Regions from separate parts of the Frigoribacterium sp. VKM Ac-1396 genome, predicted to be linked through region 1. Evidence: predicted binding sites of a transcription regulator. Region 1 holds the regulator's gene; each other region holds the start of a gene.
What was found. Region 1 encodes HrcA, which represses chaperone genes, less so after heat shock. Its sites were predicted from a motif close to TTNGCACTCGNNNNNNNCGAGTGCNAA; they were not measured.
Positions count from the first base shown of each region.

Region 2: a site for HrcA is predicted at 2,068-2,094, ahead of groL (chaperonin GroEL). Genes of this name have one in related genera too.
Region 3: a site for HrcA is predicted at 1,832-1,858, ahead of groES (co-chaperone GroES). Genes of this name have one in related genera too.

Region 1 covers NZ_JADKSD010000001.1:584,984-588,915, forward strand. The annotation lists gene ITJ55_RS02765 (16S rRNA (uracil(1498)-N(3))-methyltransferase) at 1-319, opposite strand, end outside; gene dnaJ (molecular chaperone DnaJ) at 322-1,434, opposite strand; gene hrcA (heat-inducible transcriptional repressor HrcA) at 1,541-2,563, opposite strand; gene ITJ55_RS02780 (DUF4870 domain-containing protein) at 2,746-3,216, shown strand; gene hemW (radical SAM family heme chaperone HemW) at 3,361-3,932, opposite strand, start outside.
Region 2 covers NZ_JADKSD010000002.1:495,645-499,576, reverse strand. The annotation lists gene groL (chaperonin GroEL) at 407-2,026, opposite strand; gene ITJ55_RS09400 (cold-shock protein) at 2,226-2,429, opposite strand; gene ITJ55_RS09395 (LytR C-terminal domain-containing protein) at 2,736-3,320, opposite strand; gene ITJ55_RS09390 (DUF3263 domain-containing protein) at 3,339-3,626, opposite strand; gene ITJ55_RS09385 (DUF2332 domain-containing protein) at 3,736-3,932, opposite strand, start outside.
Region 3 covers NZ_JADKSD010000002.1:299,028-302,959, reverse strand. The annotation lists gene ITJ55_RS08535 (ABC transporter substrate-binding protein) at 1-111, opposite strand, end outside; gene rarD (EamA family transporter RarD) at 274-1,254, opposite strand; gene groES (co-chaperone GroES) at 1,450-1,746, opposite strand; gene ITJ55_RS08520 (class I SAM-dependent methyltransferase) at 1,891-3,084, shown strand; gene ITJ55_RS08515 (DUF4190 domain-containing protein) at 3,232-3,932, opposite strand, start outside.

The sequences.
Region 1 (3,932 bases):
TCTCGTCCACGCCGAGCTCGGTGGCCGCCTGCACGGCGAGCTCGTCGCGGTCGCCCTTGGCCAGGGCCTGGGCGAGGACGAGCCGGGTCGACGGGCGCTCGTGCCGGAGCACGCGCGTGGCGAGCAGCACGAGTCGGTCGGGGGCCGCCTCGGTCACCTCGCCGTGCACCACCAGCCCCCGGGCGTTGCCGAGCGTGAGTGTCTCACCGACCCGGACGCGGCTGACCGTGACCGCGTGCCGTGCCTCGGAACCGGTCACCTCGACGGTGGACCCCGCCTCGGCGTCTGTCAGCTCGTCGACCAGGTAGAAGTGCGCCACGGTCAGAAGTTCAGGAATCGATCGCGCAGCTTGCCGAACAGCCCCTGCTGGAAGTGCGAGAGCTCGGGTGCCGGCGAGCGTCGGCCCGAGGCGAACTTCTCGATCAGCTCGCGCTCTTTGTGGCTGAGCTTCGTCGGGGTGACGACCTGCACGCCGATCTTGAGGTCGCCGCGCCCGGTGCCGCGCAGCCGCGTGATGCCCCGATCTTTCACGGTGATGACGTCGGCGCTCTGCGTGCCGGGCTTGATCTCGACCTCGATCTCGCCGTCCAGCCCGGTGAGCGTGGTCGACGTGCCGAGGATGGCGTCGGCCATCTGCACCTCGAGCGTCGCCAGCAGGTCGTCGCCGTTGCGGCTGTAGGTGTCGTGGTGGCGCACCTTGACCTCGAGGTACAGGTCGCCGTTCGGGCCGCCGGCCTGACCGACCTCGCCCTGACCGGGCAGTTGCAGCCGCAGGCCGGTGTCGACGCCCGCGGGGATGTCGATGGGGATGGACCGACGGGCGCGGACGCGACCCTGGCCCTGGCAGGTCGGGCACGGGTTCGGGATGACCGTGCCGTAGCCGCGGCAGGTGCCGCAGGGGCTCGAGGTCATGACGTTGCCGAGCAGCGATCGCACGGTGCGCTGGATCTGGCCCGATCCGCCGCAGATGTCGCAGGTCTGGGGCGACGTTCCCGGCGCGCAGCACGAGCCGCTGCAGGTGTCGCAGAGGACGGCCGTGTCGACCTCGATGTCGCGCTGCGTGCCGAAGACGATGTCGTCGAGGTCGACCTCGAGTCGCAGCAGGGCGTCCTGACCTCGTTCGCGGCGCGACCGGGGCCCCTGGCGCTGCCCCTGGCCACCGCCGCCGAAGAACGCGTCGAAGATGTCGCCGAAGCCTGCCGCGCCTCCGCCGCCGCCCCCGAAGCCGGGCTGGGGGCCGAGGTCGTACCGCTCACGCTGCTGGGGGTCGCTGAGGACGTCGTAGGCGTGCGTGACGTCCTTGAACCGCTCGGACGCCTCGGGGCTCGGGTTGACGTCGGGGTGCAGCTCGCGGGCGAGCTTGCGGTAAGCCTTCTTGATCTCTTCCGGGGTCGCCTGACGGTCGACTCCGAGGACGTCGTAATGATCTGCCACTGGTTCTCGTCTGCCTCTGGTGTGGTGTGGTGGTGTCCCGGCGGGGCCGGGCCCGGCGGACCGGGACGGGGTGGGGTCGTGGAGCGGCCGGGGCCGCCATCGTGGTCTACCGCTCGGCGAGCAGCGACGACAGGTAGCGGGCGACGGCCCGGACGGCCGCCATGTTGGTCGAGTAGTCCATGCGCATGGGGCCGAGGACGCCGAGCCTGGCGACCTCGCTGCCCTGCGTCGAGTAGCCGCTGGCCAGCACGGAGGCCTGCGACAGCCCGAACGAGGCGTTCTCGCGGCCGATGCTCGCCGCCACGTCGACCGCGTCGAGCTGCATCTCGCCGAAGAGCCGCAGCAGCGCCACCTGCTCTTCGATCGCCTCGAGCACCGGGTAGAGGTCACCGCTGAAGTCGTCGCCCGTGCGCACGAGGTTCGCGGCGCCGGCCATGACGAGACGGTCCTGGCGCCCGGCGGCGATCTGTTCGGTCAGGCTGGCGACCACCACGCCGACGATCGCGGCGAGGTCCGGCCGGAACCGGGCGGGCAGGTCGACCAGGGCCGCGGACGCCTCGCCGAGGGGACGACCGCCGATCGCGGCGTTGATCGCCGCCCGCAGCTCGGACAGGAACGACTCGTCGACGGTGGAGCGGATGTCGACCACCCGCTGCTCGACCTGACCGCTGTCGGTGATCAGCACGGTCATGACGCGGCCGTCACCGAGGCTGACCAGCTCGACGTGGCGCACGCGGGCGCGGGAGAAGGTGGGGTACTGCACGAGCGCCACCTGGTTGGTCAGCTGTGACAGCAGCCGGACCGTCCGACCGAGCACCTCGTCGAGGTCGGTCGAGTCGCCGAGGAAGGTCTCGATGGCCTGACGTTGGGCCGAGCTCAGCGGCCGCAGGTCGGCGAGCTGGTTGACGAAGAGTCGGTAGCCCTTGTCGGTCGGCACGCGCCCCGACGAGGTGTGCGGTGCCGCGATGAGCTCTTCTTCTTCGAGCAGCGCCATGTCGTTGCGGATGGTCGCGGCCGAGACGCCGAACTGGTGACGCTCGACGATCGACTTCGACCCCACCGGCTCACGAGAGGCGACGTAGTCGTGCACGATGACGCGCAGCACTTCGAGACCACGTTCGGAGACCATGCCGCACCTCTCTTCGCTCGACGCCCCCCCTGGTCGTCCGCCTCCGGGCGACCGGGCCTGGCACTCGTCGTGCCGGACTGCCAATCGTACGACACCTCCGTCGCCCGGCCTACTCGCGTCCCACGCCGCTGCCCTAGGGTGGCGGGGACGATCCGCACGACACTCACGGAACAGGTGCAGCCATGACCGACACCCCTCCCGCCCAGCCGAACGGCCCGCAGCCCGGTCAGGGCTACGGCCGACAGGGCGGCTACGGCCAGCAGGGCGGCTACGGCCAGCAGGGCGGCCAGCAGCCGGGCCACGGCCAGCAGCCGCAGCCCGTCCAGCCGATGCGCCCTGAGGACGAGAAGCTCTGGGCGACCCTCATCCACCTCGGCGGCATCCTCTTCGTCTTCGTCCCGGCGCTCGTCGGCTACCTCGTCCTGAAGGACCGCGGACCCTTCATCCGTGAGCACACCAGGACGGCGCTGAACTTCCAGATCACGATGGCGATCGGCTACGTCGTGTCGGCGATCCTGACCGTGATCGTCATCGGGGGCTTGCTCGGCGCGATCATCTACGTCCTGATCATCGTCTTCTCGATCATCGCGGCCGTCGCCGCGAACAAGGGCCAGTGGTACAAGTACCCGCTGACCATCGAGTTCGTCAAGTAGCCGGTCGATCGGCCCGGACGGGCACGACGCGAGGCGCGACTCCCCCGGGAGCCGCGCCTCCTGCGTCCTGGGCCCGCGCCTCCTGGGCTCGCGACTCCCCCTGCGTGCGCCTCGGGGCAGGCGGCGTCCCGACGCGGCGTGCCGTCAGTCGGGCAGCAACCGCCGCACGACGGCGTCGGCCATGAGACGACCCTCGCGGGTCAGCACCACGCGACCCTGCAGGGCCGGCCGGCCCTCGACCCAGCCGTCGGCGATGAGACCCGCGACGGCCCGACGACCCTCGTCGTCGAGCTCGGCGGTCGGCAGCCCCTCGCGGATGCGCACCCCGAGCAGGACGCGCTCGACCCGGCGGGTCTCGTCGTCGAGGGTCTCGCGTCCCGCGGCCGGCGACTCGCCCGCGGCCATGCGCTGCTGGTAGGCGGCCGGGTGCTTGACGTTCCACCACCGCACGCCGCCGACGTGGCTGTGCGCCCCCGGGCCGACGCCCCACCAGTCGTGCCCCTGCCAGTAGGCCAGGTTGTGGCGGGACCGGTGTTCGGCACCCCGCGACCAGTTGCTCACCTCGTACCAGTCGTACCCTGCCTCGGCGAGGCGGGCGTCGGCCACCTCGTACATGTCGGCCGCGGTGTCGTCGTCGGGCGTCGCCACCTCGCCGCGCTTGATCTGGCGGGCGAGCTTGGTGCCCTCCTCGACGATCAGCGAGTAGGCGGACAGGT
Region 2 (3,932 bases), on a different contig from region 1:
CGCACAACCTCTGCCTAGGCAAATCGCTCACCGCCGAACGCGAGGGTGCACCGGGCGGACAGAGCGCCACACCCGAGCCACCCCCTCCAGCGGCGCACAACCCCTGCCTAGGCAAATCGCCCACCGCCGAACGCGAGGGTGGCCCGAGCGGACAGAGCGCCACACCCGAGCCACCCCCTCAAGCGGCGCACAACCCCTGCCTAGGCAAATCGCCCACCGCCGAACGCGAGGGTGCACCGGGCGGACAGAGCGCCACACCCGAGCCACCCCGCGACACCGCACACCCGGGCCACCCCGCGCACCCGGGCCACCCCGCGACACCGCGCACCGGGAACGCCGAAGGGCGGCTCCCCCCGAGGGGGAACCGCCCTTGTGCGTGTGCCCGGCGCCAGCCGGACGGTGCGGACTAGAAGTCCATGCCACCCGAGGGGTCGCCGGCCGGGGCCGGGTTGCGCTCGGGCTTGTCGGCGACGACGGCCTCGGTCGTGAGGAACAGACCGGCGATCGACGCGGCGTTCTGCAGAGCCGAACGCGTGACCTTGGCGGGGTCGATGATGCCGGCGGCCAGCATGTCGACGTACTCGCCGGTCGCGGCGTTGAGGCCCCAACCGATGTCGAGCCCGCGGACCTTGTCGGCCACGACGCCGGGCTCCATGCCCGCGTTGAAGGCGATCTGCTTCAGCGGAGCGTCGATCGCGACGCGGACGATGTTCGCGCCCGTCGCCTCGTCGCCCTCGAGCTGCAGGTTCGCCAGGGCGGTCTTGCCGGCCTGGATGAGGGCGACGCCACCACCGGCGACGATGCCCTCTTCGACGGCAGCCTTCGCGTTGCGGACGGCGTCCTCGATGCGGTGCTTGCGCTCTTTCAGCTCGACCTCGGTCGCGGCACCCGCCTTGATGACGGCGACGCCACCGGCGAGCTTCGCGAGGCGCTCCTGGAGCTTCTCGCGGTCGTAGTCGCTGTCGGTCGCCTCGATCTCGCTGCGGATCTGACGGACGCGTCCGGCGATCTGCTCGTCGTCGCCGGCACCCTCGACGATGGTCGTCTCGTCCTTGGTGATGATGACCTTGCGGGCACGGCCGAGCAGGTCGAGCGTGGCGTTCTCGAGCTTGAGACCGACCTCTTCGGCGATGACCTGACCACCGGTGAGGATCGCGATGTCTTGCAGCTGCGCCTTGCGACGGTCGCCGAAGCCGGGGGCCTTGACGGCGACCGACTTGAAGATGCCGCGGATCTTGTTGACGACCAGCGTGGCCAGGGCCTCGCCGTCGACGTCTTCGGCGATGATCAGCAGCTGCTTGCCCGACTGGATGACCTTGTCGACGATCGGCAGCAGGTCTTTGATGTTCGAGATCTTCGAGTTGACGATGAGCACGTAGGCGTCTTCGAAGACGGCCTCCTGGCGCTCGGGGTCGGTGACGAAGTACTGCGACAGGTAGCCCTTGTCGAAGCGCATGCCCTCGGTGAGCTCGAGCTCGGTGCCGAAGGTGTTGCTCTCTTCGACGGTGACGACGCCCTCTTTGCCGACCTTGTCGATGGCCTCGGCGATGAGCGCGCCGATGGTGGGGTCGGCGGCCGAGATCGACGCCGTGGCGGCGATCTGCTCTTTGGTCTCGATGTCTTTCGCGTCGGCGAGCAGCTGGTCGGAGACGGCCTGGGCGGCCTTCTCGATGCCGCGCTTCAGCGAGATGGGGTCGGCGCCGGCCGCGACGTTGCGCAGGCCTTCGCGGACGAGGGCCTGGGCCAGCACCGTTGCGGTGGTCGTGCCGTCACCGGCGACGTCGTCGGTCTTCTTCGCGACCTCTTTGACGAGCTCGGCACCGATCTTCTCGAACGGGTCGTCGAGCTCGATCTCTTTGGCGATGGAGACGCCGTCGTTCGTGATGGTGGGAGCGCCCCACTTCTTCTCGAGCACGACGTTGCGACCACGCGGGCCGAGCGTGACCTTCACCGCGTCGGCCAGGATGTTCAGGCCACGCTCGAGGCCACGACGGGCCTCTTCGTCAAAAGCAATGATCTTAGCCATGTGTGTTTTTCGTCCCTCCCGGACGTCATGAAGCAGAAGCATTGGCACTCACGTGTCGCGAGTGCCAGCAACGATTCTGGCACTCGCCCGATGAGAGTGCAAGTGACGTCCCCGCGCCCGTGGACGCGAGCACGCCGCCACGGCGGACCGTGACGGCGTGCTCGGCGGGCGTCGACGCGTCGGGGCGCGTCGACCGGGTTCAGGCGAGTCGGACGGACTCCGCCTGAGGCCCCTTGTCGCCCGTGCCGACCTCGAAGACGACGGCCTGGCCCTCTTCGAGGACCTTGTACCCGCTCATGTCGATGGCCGAGTAGTGCACGAAGACGTCCTGGCCGCCCTCCTCGACGGTGATGAAGCCGTAGCCCTTCTCCGCGTTGAACCACTTGACGGTCCCGTGTGCCATGGTGTCGCTCCCCTTGCTGTGTACGTACGGCGCGTGCGGTGCCGCCGAGCCGGGTCGTCGACGCAGTGACCTGCGCACCCGGACGGGGCAGCGTCACTCGTGCAGAACACCAGGTCGGCGAGCCGTGAGGGTCGACCAGTTCCCGATGCTAGCGGCGAGAAAAGCCTGAGAACACGGGTGATCCGAGAAACACCCGCCGAAAGCGAGGATTTAACCGGTGATTAAACACGGGCGTAACACGGGAGGCGCGGTGAGGGCCCGACGGGACCCGCGCCTCCTCGGTGGGGACGCCTCGGCGGCCCCTCGTCAGGCGCTGTAGTCGGCGCCGAGGACGATAGTGACCGAGGCCCCGGGGAAGGCGTCGGTCAGCTCGACGTCCGAGATGCCGAGCTGCTGGGCGAGCCCGAGCGCCACGGCCTCGTCGGCGGCCGACGAGTAGTAGACGGTCGAGGTCGAGACGCGCTCGCTGGCGTTGCCCTGCGTGCCGACGACCCAGCCCTCGGTCTCGAGGCGGTCCGACGCGGCACCGGCGAGGCCCGCCGTGGCCGTGCCGTTCAGCACCGTGACGGTGGTGACCTCGGGGTCGACCTGCGACGGGTCGGTGAGCGGGGCGACCGACTCGCTGGCCGACGGCGTGGGCGTCGACGTGGCCGTGTCGGTCTCGGCGGCCCCGGCCTCGGCCGTACTCGACGACGACGGGTTGACGAACTGGAAGCTGTCGTTCGCGACGCCGAGGTAGATGACGCCGGCCCCCACCAGCACGCCGGTCGCCAGGGCGGCCCAGGCGAAGGCGACCCAGCCGCTGCCCGGGCGCTTCTCGGCACGGTGCGCGCCGACGCGATCGAGGTCGGCGGGGACGTCGTCGAACCGGTCTCGGTCGAAAGCAGGCATGCGTGGTTCTCTCGTGGATCAGTGGGTCGGACCGAACGAACGGGTCGCTCGGGCGTCGTGGCGGGCGGCTCGCAGTCGCTGCAGGCGGCCGACGAGCATGGGTGCGTAGGCCAGTGCATCTGGTCGGTCTATGAGCGAGTTGAGCAACTGCTGGTAGCGGATGACCCCGAGGCCGAGGTCGCGACGGATCGCGGCCTCTCGCGCACCGGGTGCCGCCGGGGCACGCTGCTCGAAGTCGAGCACGGCGCGGTCGCGCTCGGACAGCGCACTCGCGCGCACGTCGTCACCCGTCGCGTTCTCGTCCATCGGCACGGCCCTCCCCTCGGTTCCGGGTCATCCTACGGGCGGGCCCGCGGCCGATCGCGGAGGCCGGGCGCGTGGTCCGGCATCCGGTGGCACGCCCCGGCGGCGGGGGTCACGACACGAGGTGCAGGCGCGTCCCGTGTGCGTCGCCGACGCCGATCGCCCGTCTGTCCAGGGCCAGCGCGGCGAAGGCGTCCTCGGCCGGCACGCCCGGCGGCACGTCGGCGACGACGTCGGTGAGCAGGTCGCGCCGTTCGTACGAGATCCACCGCGCGCCCAGGCGGCCGACCTCGTCGACGAAGGCCTGGC
Region 3 (3,932 bases), on a different contig from region 1:
CGCCGACGACGAGGCGTCGTCGGAGGGGGAGGCCGTCGAACAGGCAGCGAGCAGCACGGAGGCTGCGCCGGCGAGTGCCAGTGCTCGGAGGGCGGTGCTGGATCGGATCATCCGTGGAACCCTTTCGTGGACAGCGGCAGTGCAGCCCGACCGGTGGCGGTCGAACCTGCCGCGATTGGTCCGAAACTAGGGGTCGAATGTTTCTGGCGTGTGTTCTCGGCGTCAAAGTGACGTTTCGTTAGCCATTCGTGACTTTGCGAGGGAAGGTCGCTTCTACACCGTGGGCGCGACGGCGAGCGGACGCCGTGATCGCCGCCCCGTGCGCACCATGTCGACCGTCAGCACGATCGACGCGACCCAGACGATGGCGAAGCCGACCCAGCGCGTGAGGGACATGTGCTCGCCGAGCACGACGACGCCCACGACGAACTGCAGCACGGGTGCGACGTACTGGGTCAGGCCCACGGTGGTCAGGGGCAGCCGGCGGGTCGCCGAGGCGAACAGCAGCAGGGGCACCGCGGTGATGACGCCGGTGCCGATCGTGGCGAGCGTGTGCCCGACGCCGACGGTGCCGAGGACGACGCCACCGCCCAGGCCCGTCACGTGCAGGACGATCAGGGTGGCGGCCGCGAACGGTGCGATCCACAGCGTCTCGAGCGTGAGCCCGCCGACCGCGTCGACGCGACCGCCGACCTGCTTCTTGACCAGCCCGTAGAGCCCGAACGAGAACGCGAGCACGAGCGAGATGACCGGTGGGCGCCCGGCGCCGACGGCGATCACCAGGACGGCGACGGCGCTCAGCCCCACGGCCACCCACTGAGTCGTGCGCAGGCGTTCGCGCAGCACGACCACGCCGAGCAGCACCGTCACGATGGGGTTGATGAAGTACCCGAGGGCGGCCTCGACCACGTGACCGCTGAGGGTCGCCGAGATGAAGACCGTCCAGTTGACGACGATGAACGCGCCGGCCAACCCCATGGTGCCCACCACGCGGGGCTGGCGCAGCAGCGCGACGAACGAGCGCAGGGCGCCGGTCGCGACGAGCAGCACCCCGCAGAAGACGAGGGAGAAGAGCACCCGCCAGGCGACGATCTCGAACGGGCCGGCCGGCGCCAGCAACAAGAAGTAGACGGGCAGCACGCCCCAGAGCCCGTAGGCGCCCAACGCGTAGGCGAGCCCCGCGCCACCGGCCCCGGCGACGCCGAGCCCCGGGGTCGGGGCGGCGGAGGACGAGGGGGCGCGGGTCGAGGTCACCTGGTGACTCTAGGTGGCTGCACCCCCTGCACGGAACGCGAGGTCCTGCCACGGTGGATCGATCGGCGGACGATCATGCCCGGGGACGAGCCGTCGGTCGCGTGACCCCGCCGACACGACGAAGGCCCCTGCCTGGGCAGGGGCCTTCGGGATGGCGACCGGGGTCGCGAGGCACGGCCGGAGCCGCACCGGGCGCTAGCGGACGATGACCGCCAGGACGTCGCGAGCCGAGAGCACGAGCAGGTCTTCTCCGCCGTACTTCACCTCGGTTCCGCCGTACTTGCTGTAGATGACCTTGTCGCCGGTGGCGACGTCGAGCGGCACGCGGTTGCCGTTGTCGTCGATGCGGCCCGGTCCGACGGCCACCACTTCACCCTCTTGGGGCTTCTCCTTGGCGGTGTCGGGGATCACGAGGCCCGAAGCAGTGGTCTGCTCGGCTTCGACCTGACGAATGACGATGCGATCTTCGAGCGGCTTGATGCTGACCGACACGGGTGACCTCTTCTTTCTCGGTGCTACGAAAACATGGGGGCTGGCACTTGCCGGGGGCGAGTGCCAGAACAACTGTAGGACGAGACTGGCACTCGGTCAATCCGAGTGCCAGCGGGACGGTCCACGTGCGTCACACTGGACGACATGGATTCTTCCGAGCTGCTCGAAGTCCTCTCGCCCGAGGGGCTCCGGCTGCTCGACTCGCTTCCGGCCGGTGGCGGCTCCGGCGACGACGTGGTGGGCACCGTGGCCGCGCTGCGCAAGCAGGGGCACTCCCCCGCCCTCGTCTCGGCCGTGCTGACCCAGGCGAGGCTCCGGGGCCGGGCGGTCGCCAAGTTCGGCGAGTTCGCGAGCCGCATGCTGTTCACCGAGGCAGGCCTCGAACAGGCCACGCGCCTCCCGGTCGCCGCCCGGCACGCCGGACGCTACGCCGCCGCCGGCCTCGGCAGCGTGGCCGACCTCGGCTGCGGCATCGGCGGTGACGCGCTCGCCTTCGCCGCACTCGACCTCGACGTGCTCGCGGTCGACCGTGACGAGGTGACCGCCGCTGTCGCCTCGTACAACCTCGCGCCGTGGTCGTCGTCGCGGGTCGAGCAAGGCGACGTCGAGACGACCGACCTCGGGGGCGTCGAGGGCGTGTTCCTCGACCCGGCCCGGCGCACCTCCGGGCACAGCGCCACGAAGCGGCTCGCCGACCCGGCCGACTGGTCGCCCGGCCTCGACGTCGCGTTCGGGTTCGCCGACCGCCTGCCGACCGGCGTGAAGCTCGGCCCGGGCGTCGACCGCGAGCTGCTGCCGACCGACGCCGAGTGCCAGTGGATCTCGGTCGACCGCGACGTGGTCGAGGTGGGGGTGTGGTTCGGGCCACTGGCGCGGCCGGGAGTCGGCCGGTCCGCCCTGGTGATCGGCGCCTCCGGGGCCTCGGAGCTGACGGCGGCGGCCGACTCCGACGACGTCGACGCCGGCGACCTCGGCCAGTACCTCTACGAGCCCGACGGCGCCGTCATCAGGGCCCGCCTGATCGGCGACCTGGCCCGGTCGATCGGCGCCCGCATGATCAGTCGCGACATCGCCTGGCTGACGACGGAGGCGCGGGTCGAGACTCCCTTCGCCCAGGGTTTCCGGGTCGTCGAGACCTTCCCGCTCGACGAACGCACGCTGAAGCGCGAACTGCGCGCCCGCGGCATCGGCCGCCTCGAGATCAAGAAGCGCGGGGTCGACGTCGACCCCGCGACGTTCCGCAAGCGCCTGTCGTTGCAGGGCACCGGGTCGGCCACGCTCGTGCTGACCCGCGTCGCCGGCCGTCACACGGCGCTGCTCTGCGAACGCCTGGGCTGACGCGTCGGACGGCGGGCCGGCCGCGCCGCGCCACGTCGGTCGGCCCACCCACGGTCGCACCCCGTCCGACGTCGGAAACGGGCCGGTGCCGCCGTCTGGTCGACGGCGGCTCCGGCCCGTTCCGTGCCTCACCGGAGAGGCGGGGTGTCAGTAGCCGTAGTAGTCGGAGCCCGACGAGAACCCGGCCACCCAGAGGCCGAAGAGGACCCAGCCCAGGACGATCAGGACCACGCCGGCGTAGCCGACGATGAGGCCGGTCAACCAGAACCCGCGAGCGTGACGCTCGCGGGACATGCCGAGGTGACCCAGCACGACGCCGGCGATCGAGGCGACGATCGAGAGCCCGAACGTGAACGGGGCAAGTACGAGGCCGGCGATCGAGCCGATCATCGACAGCAGGCTCAGCAGCCGCGGGGGCTGGGCCGCACCGGCCGAGGCGTACGGCGGGTAGGGCGAGCCGTAGGGCTGCTGACCGTACGGGGCGCTGCCGTAGGGCTGCTGGCCGTACGGCCGCTGGGCGTAGGCCTGCTGGCCGGAGGGCTGCTGGGCCTGAGGCTGCTGGGCGTACGCCTGCTGACCCTGAGGCTGCTGGCCGTACGCCGACTGGCCCTGGCCCTGTTGCCCGAAGTGCTGCTGACCGTAGGGCGCCTGACCGGGCGCCTGACCGGCGTGACCCGACTGTTGGCCGTGACCTGACTGCTGGCCGTAGCCCGCCTGTTGGCCGTAGCCCTGCTGCTGGCCGTAGCCCTGCTGCTGGCCGTAGCCCTGCTGCTGGCCGTAGCCCGGGTTCTGGCCCTGACCCTGCGGCTGGCCGTAGCCCTGCTGCTGGCCGTACCCGACCGGCTGCC